Regions from separate parts of the Brevibacillus sp. NSP2.1 genome, predicted to be linked through region 2. Evidence: a T-box and tRNA genes for the amino acid it is inferred to sense, from the RefSeq annotation. Region 2 holds a T-box; the other holds one or more tRNA genes.
The links. A T-box is a leader RNA that pairs with one kind of tRNA and senses whether it is charged. The one in region 2 lies ahead of serS (serine--tRNA ligase), so its partner is inferred to be a tRNA-Ser.
Positions count from the first base shown of each region.

Region 1: it encodes a tRNA-Ser, which carries the amino acid that the T-box ahead of serS (serine--tRNA ligase) is inferred to sense. The anticodon was not compared.

Region 1 covers NZ_CP048274.1:3,582,221-3,586,778, reverse strand. Annotated here, with positions in the region: gene M655_RS17400 (peptidase) at 1-877, shown strand, start outside; gene M655_RS17395 (aldehyde dehydrogenase family protein) at 1,034-2,452, shown strand; tRNA gene M655_RS17390 (tRNA-Ser) at 2,531-2,619, shown strand; gene M655_RS17385 (acyl-CoA synthetase) at 2,974-4,542, shown strand.
Region 2 covers NZ_CP048274.1:94,067-98,624, reverse strand. Annotated here, with positions in the region: gene M655_RS00535 (D-alanyl-D-alanine carboxypeptidase family protein) at 1-63, shown strand, start outside; gene pdxS (pyridoxal 5'-phosphate synthase lyase subunit PdxS) at 173-1,057, shown strand; gene pdxT (pyridoxal 5'-phosphate synthase glutaminase subunit PdxT) at 1,068-1,643, shown strand; T-box leader at 1,780-2,001, shown strand; gene serS (serine--tRNA ligase) at 2,054-3,334, shown strand; gene aceB (malate synthase A) at 3,819-4,558, shown strand, end outside.

The DNA of each region.
Region 1 (4,558 bases), 2.2 Mb from region 2:
GAAGGGCGGCAACCTGTCCTCGCTGCTCGCGATCTCTGTCTTGCAAAAGCTGGGCGTGCGGCTGAAGGGGGACGTCATCTACCAAAGCGTCGTGGAGGAAGAGAGCGGGGGAGCAGGAACGCTCGCTACGATTCTGCGCGGCTACAAGGCAGATGCCGCGCTCATCCCTGAGCCGACCAACATGAAAATTTTCCCGAAACAGCAAGGCTCGATGTGGTTCCGACTGACCGTCAAGGGGCGTTCTGCTCACGGCGGCACCCGCTACGAAGGGGTGAGCGCCATCGAGAAGAGCATGCTGGTCGTGCAAGCGATTGGCCGCCTGGAAAAAGAGCGCAACGATCGCCTGGACGATCCGCTGTACGCCAAGCTGCCGATCCCGATTCCGATCAATATCGGGGTGATCGAAGGCGGAAAATGGCCGTCGTCCGTCGCCGATCTCGTCAAGCTGGAAGGCAGGATGGGAGTAGCGCCTGGCGAGCAGATGGACGATGCCAAGGCGGAGATGGAGACGGCTTTGCAGCGTCTGGCCGAGGTCGATCCGTGGTTTGCCGAGCAGCCAGTCGAGCTGGAGTGGTACGGCGCGCGCTGGGTGCCGGGAGATGTCGCGCAAGATCATCCGCTCATGGAGATTTTGCAGGACAAGTTCGCGGCGGTAACTGGCGAGCGCGCGATCGTGGAAGCTTCGCCATGGGGAACAGACGGAGGCTTGCTGACGGCGCTGGCCGACACGCCTGCGATCGTCGTGGGGCCGGGCGTCACACAGGTCGCGCACTACCGGGACGAGTACATCGTGCTGGATGACGTGTTCCGCTGCGCGGAGATTTTTGCGCTGACCATGCTGGACTGGTGCGGCGTTGCAGAAGGGCCAGCGAAGTAGGAGAGCGGGTAGCGGGCAGCTTTCGGCTTAGGGTTCGGTTTTTTGTGCGAAAAATGAAAAAGTTTCGCCTCCACGCAAGGAAGCGCGATCTGCTCTGGAGAATGATTGGAGGATGGGATGCGATAGTCCAATCGTTGAAGGACGGAGGAGATGGCGATGAAAAGAGCGTGTTATATCGGGGGAAAATGGGTGCCGATGGCAGAACATGCTCCGTTGTATTCACCTTGTACGGGCCAGGCAATTGCCCATGTTCCCCAGGCCGACGCGCAGGCAGTAGAACGGGCGATCGCGGCAGCCGAGGAAGCGACGACGGTGATGCGGCGGATGCCTGCTTACCAGCGGGCGGCTATCCTGGAAAAAATCGCGCTCCTTTTGGACGAACGGATGGAGGAGGCGGCCCGGATCGTCGCGCTTGAGGCCGGAAAACCGATCAGGACGGCGCGGGGGGAAGTGATCCGCACCGTGCAAACGTATCGGTTTGCAGCGGGAGAAGCCAAACGGCTGCACGGAGAAACGATCCCGCTCGACGCCGCAATCGGCGGAGAAGGTCGCCTGGCGTACACGGTCCGCGAGCCTTTGGGCGTCGTCGGGGCGATTACGCCGTTCCCGTTTCCGCTCAATCTGGTTGCGCACAAGGTCGGACCTGCGCTCGCTGCGGGCAATGCCGTGGTGCTGAAGCCCGCTTCGCAGACGCCGCTCAGTGCGCTTTTGCTCGCCGAACTGGCCGAGCAGGCGGGACTCCCGCCAGGGGCGTTGAACGTCGTCACAGGCAGCGCAGCCGTCGTGGGCGAAAAGCTGGTGACAGACCCAAGAGTTCGCGCCTTGAGCTTTACGGGAAGCCCGGCGGTCGGGATCGACATTCGCAACCGCGCTGGCCTGAAAAAAGTGATTTTGGAGCTGGGGGCCAACTCTGCGGTCATCGTCGATTCCGACGCGCAACTGGACGAGGTGGTGCCGCGCTGCCTGTTTGGCGCATTTGCTTATTCCGGCCAAGTCTGCACGTCCGTCCAGCGCATTTACGTCGCAGAGGGCCTGTACGACGAGTTTGTCAGCCGCTTTGTGGCGCAGACGAAGGCGCTCTGCGGCGGCGACTCGCTCGATGAGCACGCTGACTTTTCCGCAATGATTCACCCGCGGCAGACCGAGCGTGTGCTGGAGTGGATTGGCGAGGCGCTGCAACAGGGAGCACGGCTTGCCTGTGGCGGCGAAGTGGTGGAGCGGATGCTGTTGCCGACCGTTTTGACCCATGTGCCGCATACGGCCAAAATCTGTTGCGAGGAAGTGCTTGGGCCTGTCGTGCTCATCAACCCGGTAGCGTCCCTGCAAGAAGCGATCCGCCTGGTCAATGACTCGCGCTACGGTCTGCAGGCAGGCGTGTACACGAACAACCTGAGGGCTGCGCTGGAAGCGGCAGATGAGCTGCGGGTTGGAGGCGTCATCATCAACGACATTCCCACCTTCCGGGCCGATCATATGCCGTATGGAGGCGTCAAGGAAAGCGGCTTGGGAAGAGAAGGCGTCAAATACGCCACAGACGAGCTGAGCGAGCTGAAGCTCGTGGTGGTCAAGCGCTGAGACAGCCAGCGGCAGTCGGTCTGGAGGCGCTTGCAAGCGCGCTTGGCGCTATGCTATAGTTAAATCAGTCAGCAACGCGGAGGGATACCGAAGTGGTCATAACGGGGCGGTCTTGAAAACCGTTAGAGTGCAAGCTCACGCGGGTTCGAATCCTGCTCCCTCCGCCATCTTTTTTGCAAGCAGCCGATATAGGATGTACAGGACGAAGCGATCTCTTTTTTGCAGAAGAGGTCTTTTTCTTTTACAGCAGGAAAAGGTCAAGCTGCGGGTTTGGCAGCAACGAGACGGTCGCTGGGCAGGACAGCCGTTTTTTTCCTGAAAATCCAGAAGAACCAATATCGAAGCTTGGCGCGATATGATATATGCTGTACACAAGGACTCGATTGTTTCTTGGGGCCTGCGGCAGCTTCAATAATGCAGAGGGGGCTTCCGCTTTTTTTAGGATAAAATATCAGAAAATAAACATTATATAGAAGATTAAGATATAATAAAAGGGAAACGAGGATGAGGGAGGTATCACGATGATCGAAGCCCAACGAGCCAGAAGAAATACGCTTGGTGACATCCTGCGAAGAAGCCGAATGCGTTACCCGGACAAGATTGCCTTGCAGTTTGAGGAGGAAGTTCTTACATACAGCGAGCTGGATCAGCTTGTCAATCAGGCGGCGCACACCTTCCTCGCCAACGGTTTGCAAAAAGGCGAGAGAGTGGCGGTGCTGTCCCGAAACTCCATGGATTTTGTCATTCTCAACTTCGCGCTGGCCAAAGCGGGACTGATTATGGTGCCAATCAACTTCATGCTGAATACGAGCGATGTGGCGTTTATTTTGGGGCACGCGGAGGTGAGCGCCTGCTTTGTGGCACCGGAGTTTCTCGCCGTGGCGCAAGAGGCGATTGGACAGGCCGATCTTTCGCCCAAGCTGCTGTCGCTTGTCTCCAGACCCGCGAAGCCGGAAGGGGAGTGGGTGCCGTTTCGCACGTTGATTCAGGACGCGAGCACGGACGAGCCGGAGCAGGAGCTTTCCGACGACGATGTCGCCCACATTTTGTACACGAGCGGTACGGAGTCGCGGCCAAAAGGGGTCATGCTGACGCACGGCAGCATTTTGTCCGAGTACGTGAGCACGATTATTGATGGGAACATGTCCCACGACGACGTGGCGATCCACGCGCTCCCGTTGTTCCACAGCGCACAGTTGCATTGTTTTCTCGGTCCCTATATTTATCTCGGGGGCACGGGCATCATTTTGGAGCAGGCGACGCCTGGCCTGATGCTGGAGATGGTCGAGACGCATAAGGCGACACAGCTTTTTTGCCCGCCAACAGTTTGGATTGCCTTGCTGCGCTCTCCCGATTTTGCCTCCCGCAACCTGTCCTCGCTGCAAAAGTGCTACTACGGAGCGGCGATCATGCCGGTGGAGGTGCTGAAGGAGCTGGGGACACGCTTGCCGAACGCACAGTTCTACAACTTTTACGGGCAGACAGAGGTAGCGCCGCTGGCGACGGTTTTGTCGCCGAAGGACCAGATTCGCAAAGCAGGCTCGGCAGGCAAGCCCGCGCTGAACGTGGAGACGAAGATTGTGGATGATGAAGGTGTCGAGGTGCCAAGAGGCTGCATTGGCGAGATCGTGCATCGGACCAGCCATGCCATGATCGGCTATTTCCGCGACGAGGAAAAGACGCGGGCTGCCTTCCAGGGAGGCTGGTTCCATAGCGGTGACCTGGGGATTATGGATGAGGAAGGGTATATTACGGTCGTCGATCGGAAAAAGGACATGATTAAATCGGGTGGCGAGAACGTAGCGAGCAGGGAAGTGGAGGAGCTGATTTATCAGCATCCGAAAGTGTCCGAGGTGGCGGTGATCGGCGTTCCGCACCCGTACTGGATCGAGGCGGTGACAGCGGTCGTTGTGCCGAAGGCTGGCGAGACATTGACGTCAGAGGAGTTGCTCGCGTTTTGCAAGGAGCGTCTTGCCTCGTTCAAGGCACCGAAGTACGTCTTCATCACCGACACGCTGCCGCGCAACCCTAGCGGGAAAATATTGAAGCGCGAACTGCGTCTGCGGTACGATACGCTTCCGACTTCGTAGTTGCCTGTTTGCAGAC
Region 2 (4,558 bases):
TTGTTCTTCCGCAGCATCATTCAATTTTTCAGCAATTTGTTCAGTAGCGGAACAGGAAATTAAATAATGGTTGTTTTCCCCCTCATCTATCGTTTACAATGACGATAACAAGGAACCATAACAGAGCATAACAGTTACGGTTCTGACTTCATGATGTAGGGGGAATTTTCACATGGTACAAGTAGGAACGTCCCGCGTAAAAAAAGGTATGGCTGAGATGCAAAAAGGCGGTGTCATCATGGACGTCGTAAACGCTGAGCAGGCAAAAATTGCTGAAGCTGCCGGTGCCGTAGCTGTCATGGCATTGGAACGCGTACCTTCTGACATTCGTGCAGCCGGTGGAGTAGCTCGTATGGCTGATCTCAGCATTGTGGAGGAAGTACTGAACGCTGTTTCGATCCCTGTTATGGCAAAAGCTCGTATCGGACACTTTGTCGAAGCGCGCGTACTGGAATCAATGGGTGTCGACTATCTGGACGAGAGCGAAGTTTTGACCCCGGCAGATGATTTGTACCACATCAATAAAAAAGAATTTACCGTGCCGTTCGTATGTGGCGCGCGTGATCTGGGCGAAGCGCTTCGCCGTATCGGTGAAGGGGCGTCCATGATTCGTACCAAAGGCGAGCCAGGAACCGGAAACATCGTAGAAGCCGTTCGCCACATGCGCACGATGATGGCTCAAATCCGCAAAGTGCAAGCGATGTCTTACGATGAGCTGATGGCAGAAGCGAAAAATCTGGGTGCCCCATACGAGCTGCTGGAACAAGTACACAAAACCGGCAAGCTGCCTGTAGTGAACTTCGCGGCTGGTGGCGTAGCGACTCCGGCAGACGCGGCGCTGATGATGCAGCTCGGTTCTGACGGCGTGTTTGTCGGCTCGGGGATTTTCAAATCGGAAAACCCGGAGAAATTCGCCCGCGCGATTGTTGAAGCGACTACGCACTACACAGACTACGAACTGATCGCTCGCGTATCCAAAGGTCTGGGAAGCGCCATGACGGGAATCGAGATTTCCAAAATTCGCGAAGCAGACCGCATGCAAGAGCGCGGCTGGTAAGGTGAGCAGAATGAAAATCGGTGTACTCGCTTTGCAAGGGGCTGTAGCAGAACACTTGCGCATGCTGGAAGAAGCAGGGGCGACAGCCGTTCCCGTAAAAAAGGTGGAAGAACTGGACGAGCTGGACGGATTGGTTCTCCCAGGCGGAGAAAGCACGACGATCAGCAAGCTGATGCACAAGTACGGATTCATGGAGGCGCTCCAAGAGTTCGGAAAAGCAGGAAAGCCGATCTTCGGCACTTGTGCAGGCGCGATTCTTTTGGCCAAACAGATCGAGGGGCAAGATGATTGCCATCTCGGGCTGATGGCTATCAAGGTGGAGCGCAACGCGTTTGGCCGCCAAAAGGAGAGCTTCGAGGTGACAATGCCTGTGGCTGGTGTGGGTGCAGATTACCCGGCAGTGTTCATCCGGGCGCCATATATTATGGAAGTCGGAGAAAACGCAGAAGTGCTGGCCAAGTACGAAGAAAAGATCGTGGTAGCACGAGAAGGCCACTATCTGGCGGCCGCCTTTCACCCGGAATTGACGGAAGATGCAAGACTGCACAAATACTTCCTCGACATGGTGAAAGAATACAGAAGCTAATAAAAGCCAAGCTTGCATGAAAAGATCGGCATTGACAAAATGCCGGTCTTTTCTTTTTGGTACAAGATGATGGCGGAGCGCCCTTTACATACGTATAGAACCTGTAGTACAGTTAACAATAGAAGTATGTATGAATGAGAATGCGATGATGAGAACAAGTACTTCACATCAACCTGGTGTAGAGAGTCGGTGGTAGGTGCGAACCGATCCGGTATGTGAGGGAATCCATCTCGGAGTGGCAAAGGAATGAACTTTGCCCGGAACCGTCCCGTTATGACGGATGGAGTGGATAGATGCGCCAGGGTTGGGCATGTATCAACGAGGGTGGCAACGCGGGTACACAACACTCGTCCCTTATTAGGGGACGGGTGTTTTTTGCATTTTTATTATGGATTCGGAGGGATTCGAACATGTTGGACGTAAAAGTACTGCGGCAAGATTTGGAGGAAGTAAAACGCCGTTTGGCGCATCGCAATGAAGATATTTCCGCTCTGGATCAATTTGCAGAGGTCGATGAAAAACGCCGCCAAGTGATTCAGGAAGCAGAGGCGCTGAAAAATAAACGGAATACCGTGTCTGAGCAAGTAGCAGTCATGAAGCGGAACAAAGAGAATGCCGACCACCTGATCGCGGAAATGAAAGAAGTAAACGAACGCATCAAGAAGCTGGACGAAGAGCTGCGCAAGCTGGATGAGCAGTTGGAATTCATTTTGCTGAGCTTGCCAAACCTGCCGCACGAAAGCACGCCGATTGGGACTTCTGAAGACGACAACGTGGTGGCATGGACGTGGGGCGAGCCGCGCAGCTTTGGCTTCGAGACCAAACCGCATTGGGAGCTGGCCAGCCAGGCAGGGATTCTCGATTTTGAGACGGCTGCAAAAGTAACCGGAAGCCGCTTTGTCTTTTACAAAGGACTGGGAGCTCGCCTGGAGCGCGCATTGATGAACTTCATGATGGACCTGCATGCCACCGAGCACGGATACGAGGAAGTCATCCCGCCATACATCGTAAACCGCGCAAGCATGACCGGAACCGGACAGTTGCCGAAGTTTGAGGAAGATGCTTTCAAGCTGGAGGGACCAGACTACTTCCTGATTCCTACCGCAGAGGTGCCTGTCACCAACATGCACCGGGATGAAATTATGGATGGAGCAGATTTGCCGCGATACTATGCTGCTTTCAGCGCTTGTTTCCGTTCGGAAGCGGGATCGGCTGGTCGCGATACACGCGGGCTGATTCGCCAGCACCAATTCAACAAAGTGGAGTTGGTGAAATTCGTCAAACCGGAAGATTCGTATGATGAGCTGGATAAGCTGGTGAAAAACGCAGAGAAGGTACTGCAACTGCTTGGACTTCCGTACCGTGTCATGAGCATGTGCACGGGCGACCTCGGATTTACGGCAGCGAAGAAATTCGATCTGGAGGTATGGATTCCAAGCTCGAATACGTACCGCGAAATCTCGTCTTGCTCGAACTTCGAAGACTTCCAGGCTCGCCGCGCCAATATTCGTTTCCGCCGCGACACCAAATCGAAGCCGGAATTCGTGCATACACTGAACGGCTCGGGCCTCGCCATCGGCCGTACAGTAGCGGCGATTTTGGAAAACTACCAGGAAGCGGACGGAAGCATCACCATTCCGGAAGTGCTGCGTCCGTACATGGGCGGAGTAGCAAAAATCGAGCCGAAATAAGCGGGGGGAAGAACCCCATAAATAAGCACAGCAGCCTTTGATCTTTGTTTGGATCAGAGGCTGCTTTCTTTTTGGGCGGCGAAAAGGCGAGAGAGCAGGGGGAAAAGGCAGCTTGGAAAATGTGTTCTAATACAGTTATAATTTTTAGAAAATTGTGTTGCACTGTACTAATCTCTGTTATATAATAAAAACAAATCAAAAGAACATTGTTTTAATACAGATATGGAGGGAATGGGAAATGGACTGCTATCGGTGTGAAGGAAACGGCGAACAGAATTGCCCACGATGCGGAGGCGTTGGTCATGATGACAACGGAGCGGCTTGCCATCATTGCTTGGGGGACGGACATGTGAGCTGCAGTCATTGCAGTGGCAGCGGATATCAGGATTAAGCCATTTTTTTGAATCTTCTGTACTATAATAATTGGACAAAATTCGATCTGTACCATAATAATTCAGATGTTATCAAGGGAAGGTGAACAGGTTTGACTACGATTCCAACCAATCCATATCCGCTGGAAATTCAGATTACCGGCGAGATGCGCTCCGGCTTCGAGGATATTCTCACACCGGAAGCGATCCAGTTCGTCATCAAGCTGGAGCAAAAATTCGGCGACAGAAGGCAGCAATTGCTTGCCGCTCGCGAGGAACGCCAATTGAAAATAGATGCGGGGCAACTGCCCGACTTTTTGCCGGAAACAGCCGAGATTCGCAACGGAGATTGGACGGTAGCTCCGCTTCCGCATGATCTGCTGGATCGCCGAGTGGAGATTACCGGGCCGTCCGGCGACCGCAAAATGGTTATCAACGCACTCAATTCGGGCGCACGTCTCTTCATGGCAGACTTTGAGGACGCAAACTCGCCTACTTGGGAAAATACGATTCAAGGCCAGATCAACATGAAGGACGCTGTCCGCCGCAACATCTCATACACCAGCCCGGAAGGAAAGCAATACACCCTCAATGAGAAGACAGCGGTATTGATCGTACGGCCGCGTGGCTGGCACCTCGACGAAAAACACATCCTTCTCGATCAAAAGCCGATTTCCGGCAGCCTGCTCGACTTTGGCCTCTACTTTTACCACAACGTCGATGCCTTGATCGCGAACAAGACAGCCCCGTACTTCTACTTGCCGAAGCTGGAAAGCCACCTGGAAGCGCGCCTCTGGAACGATGTATTTGTGTTCGCTCAGGAGGAGCTGAATATTCCGCGCGGGACGATTCG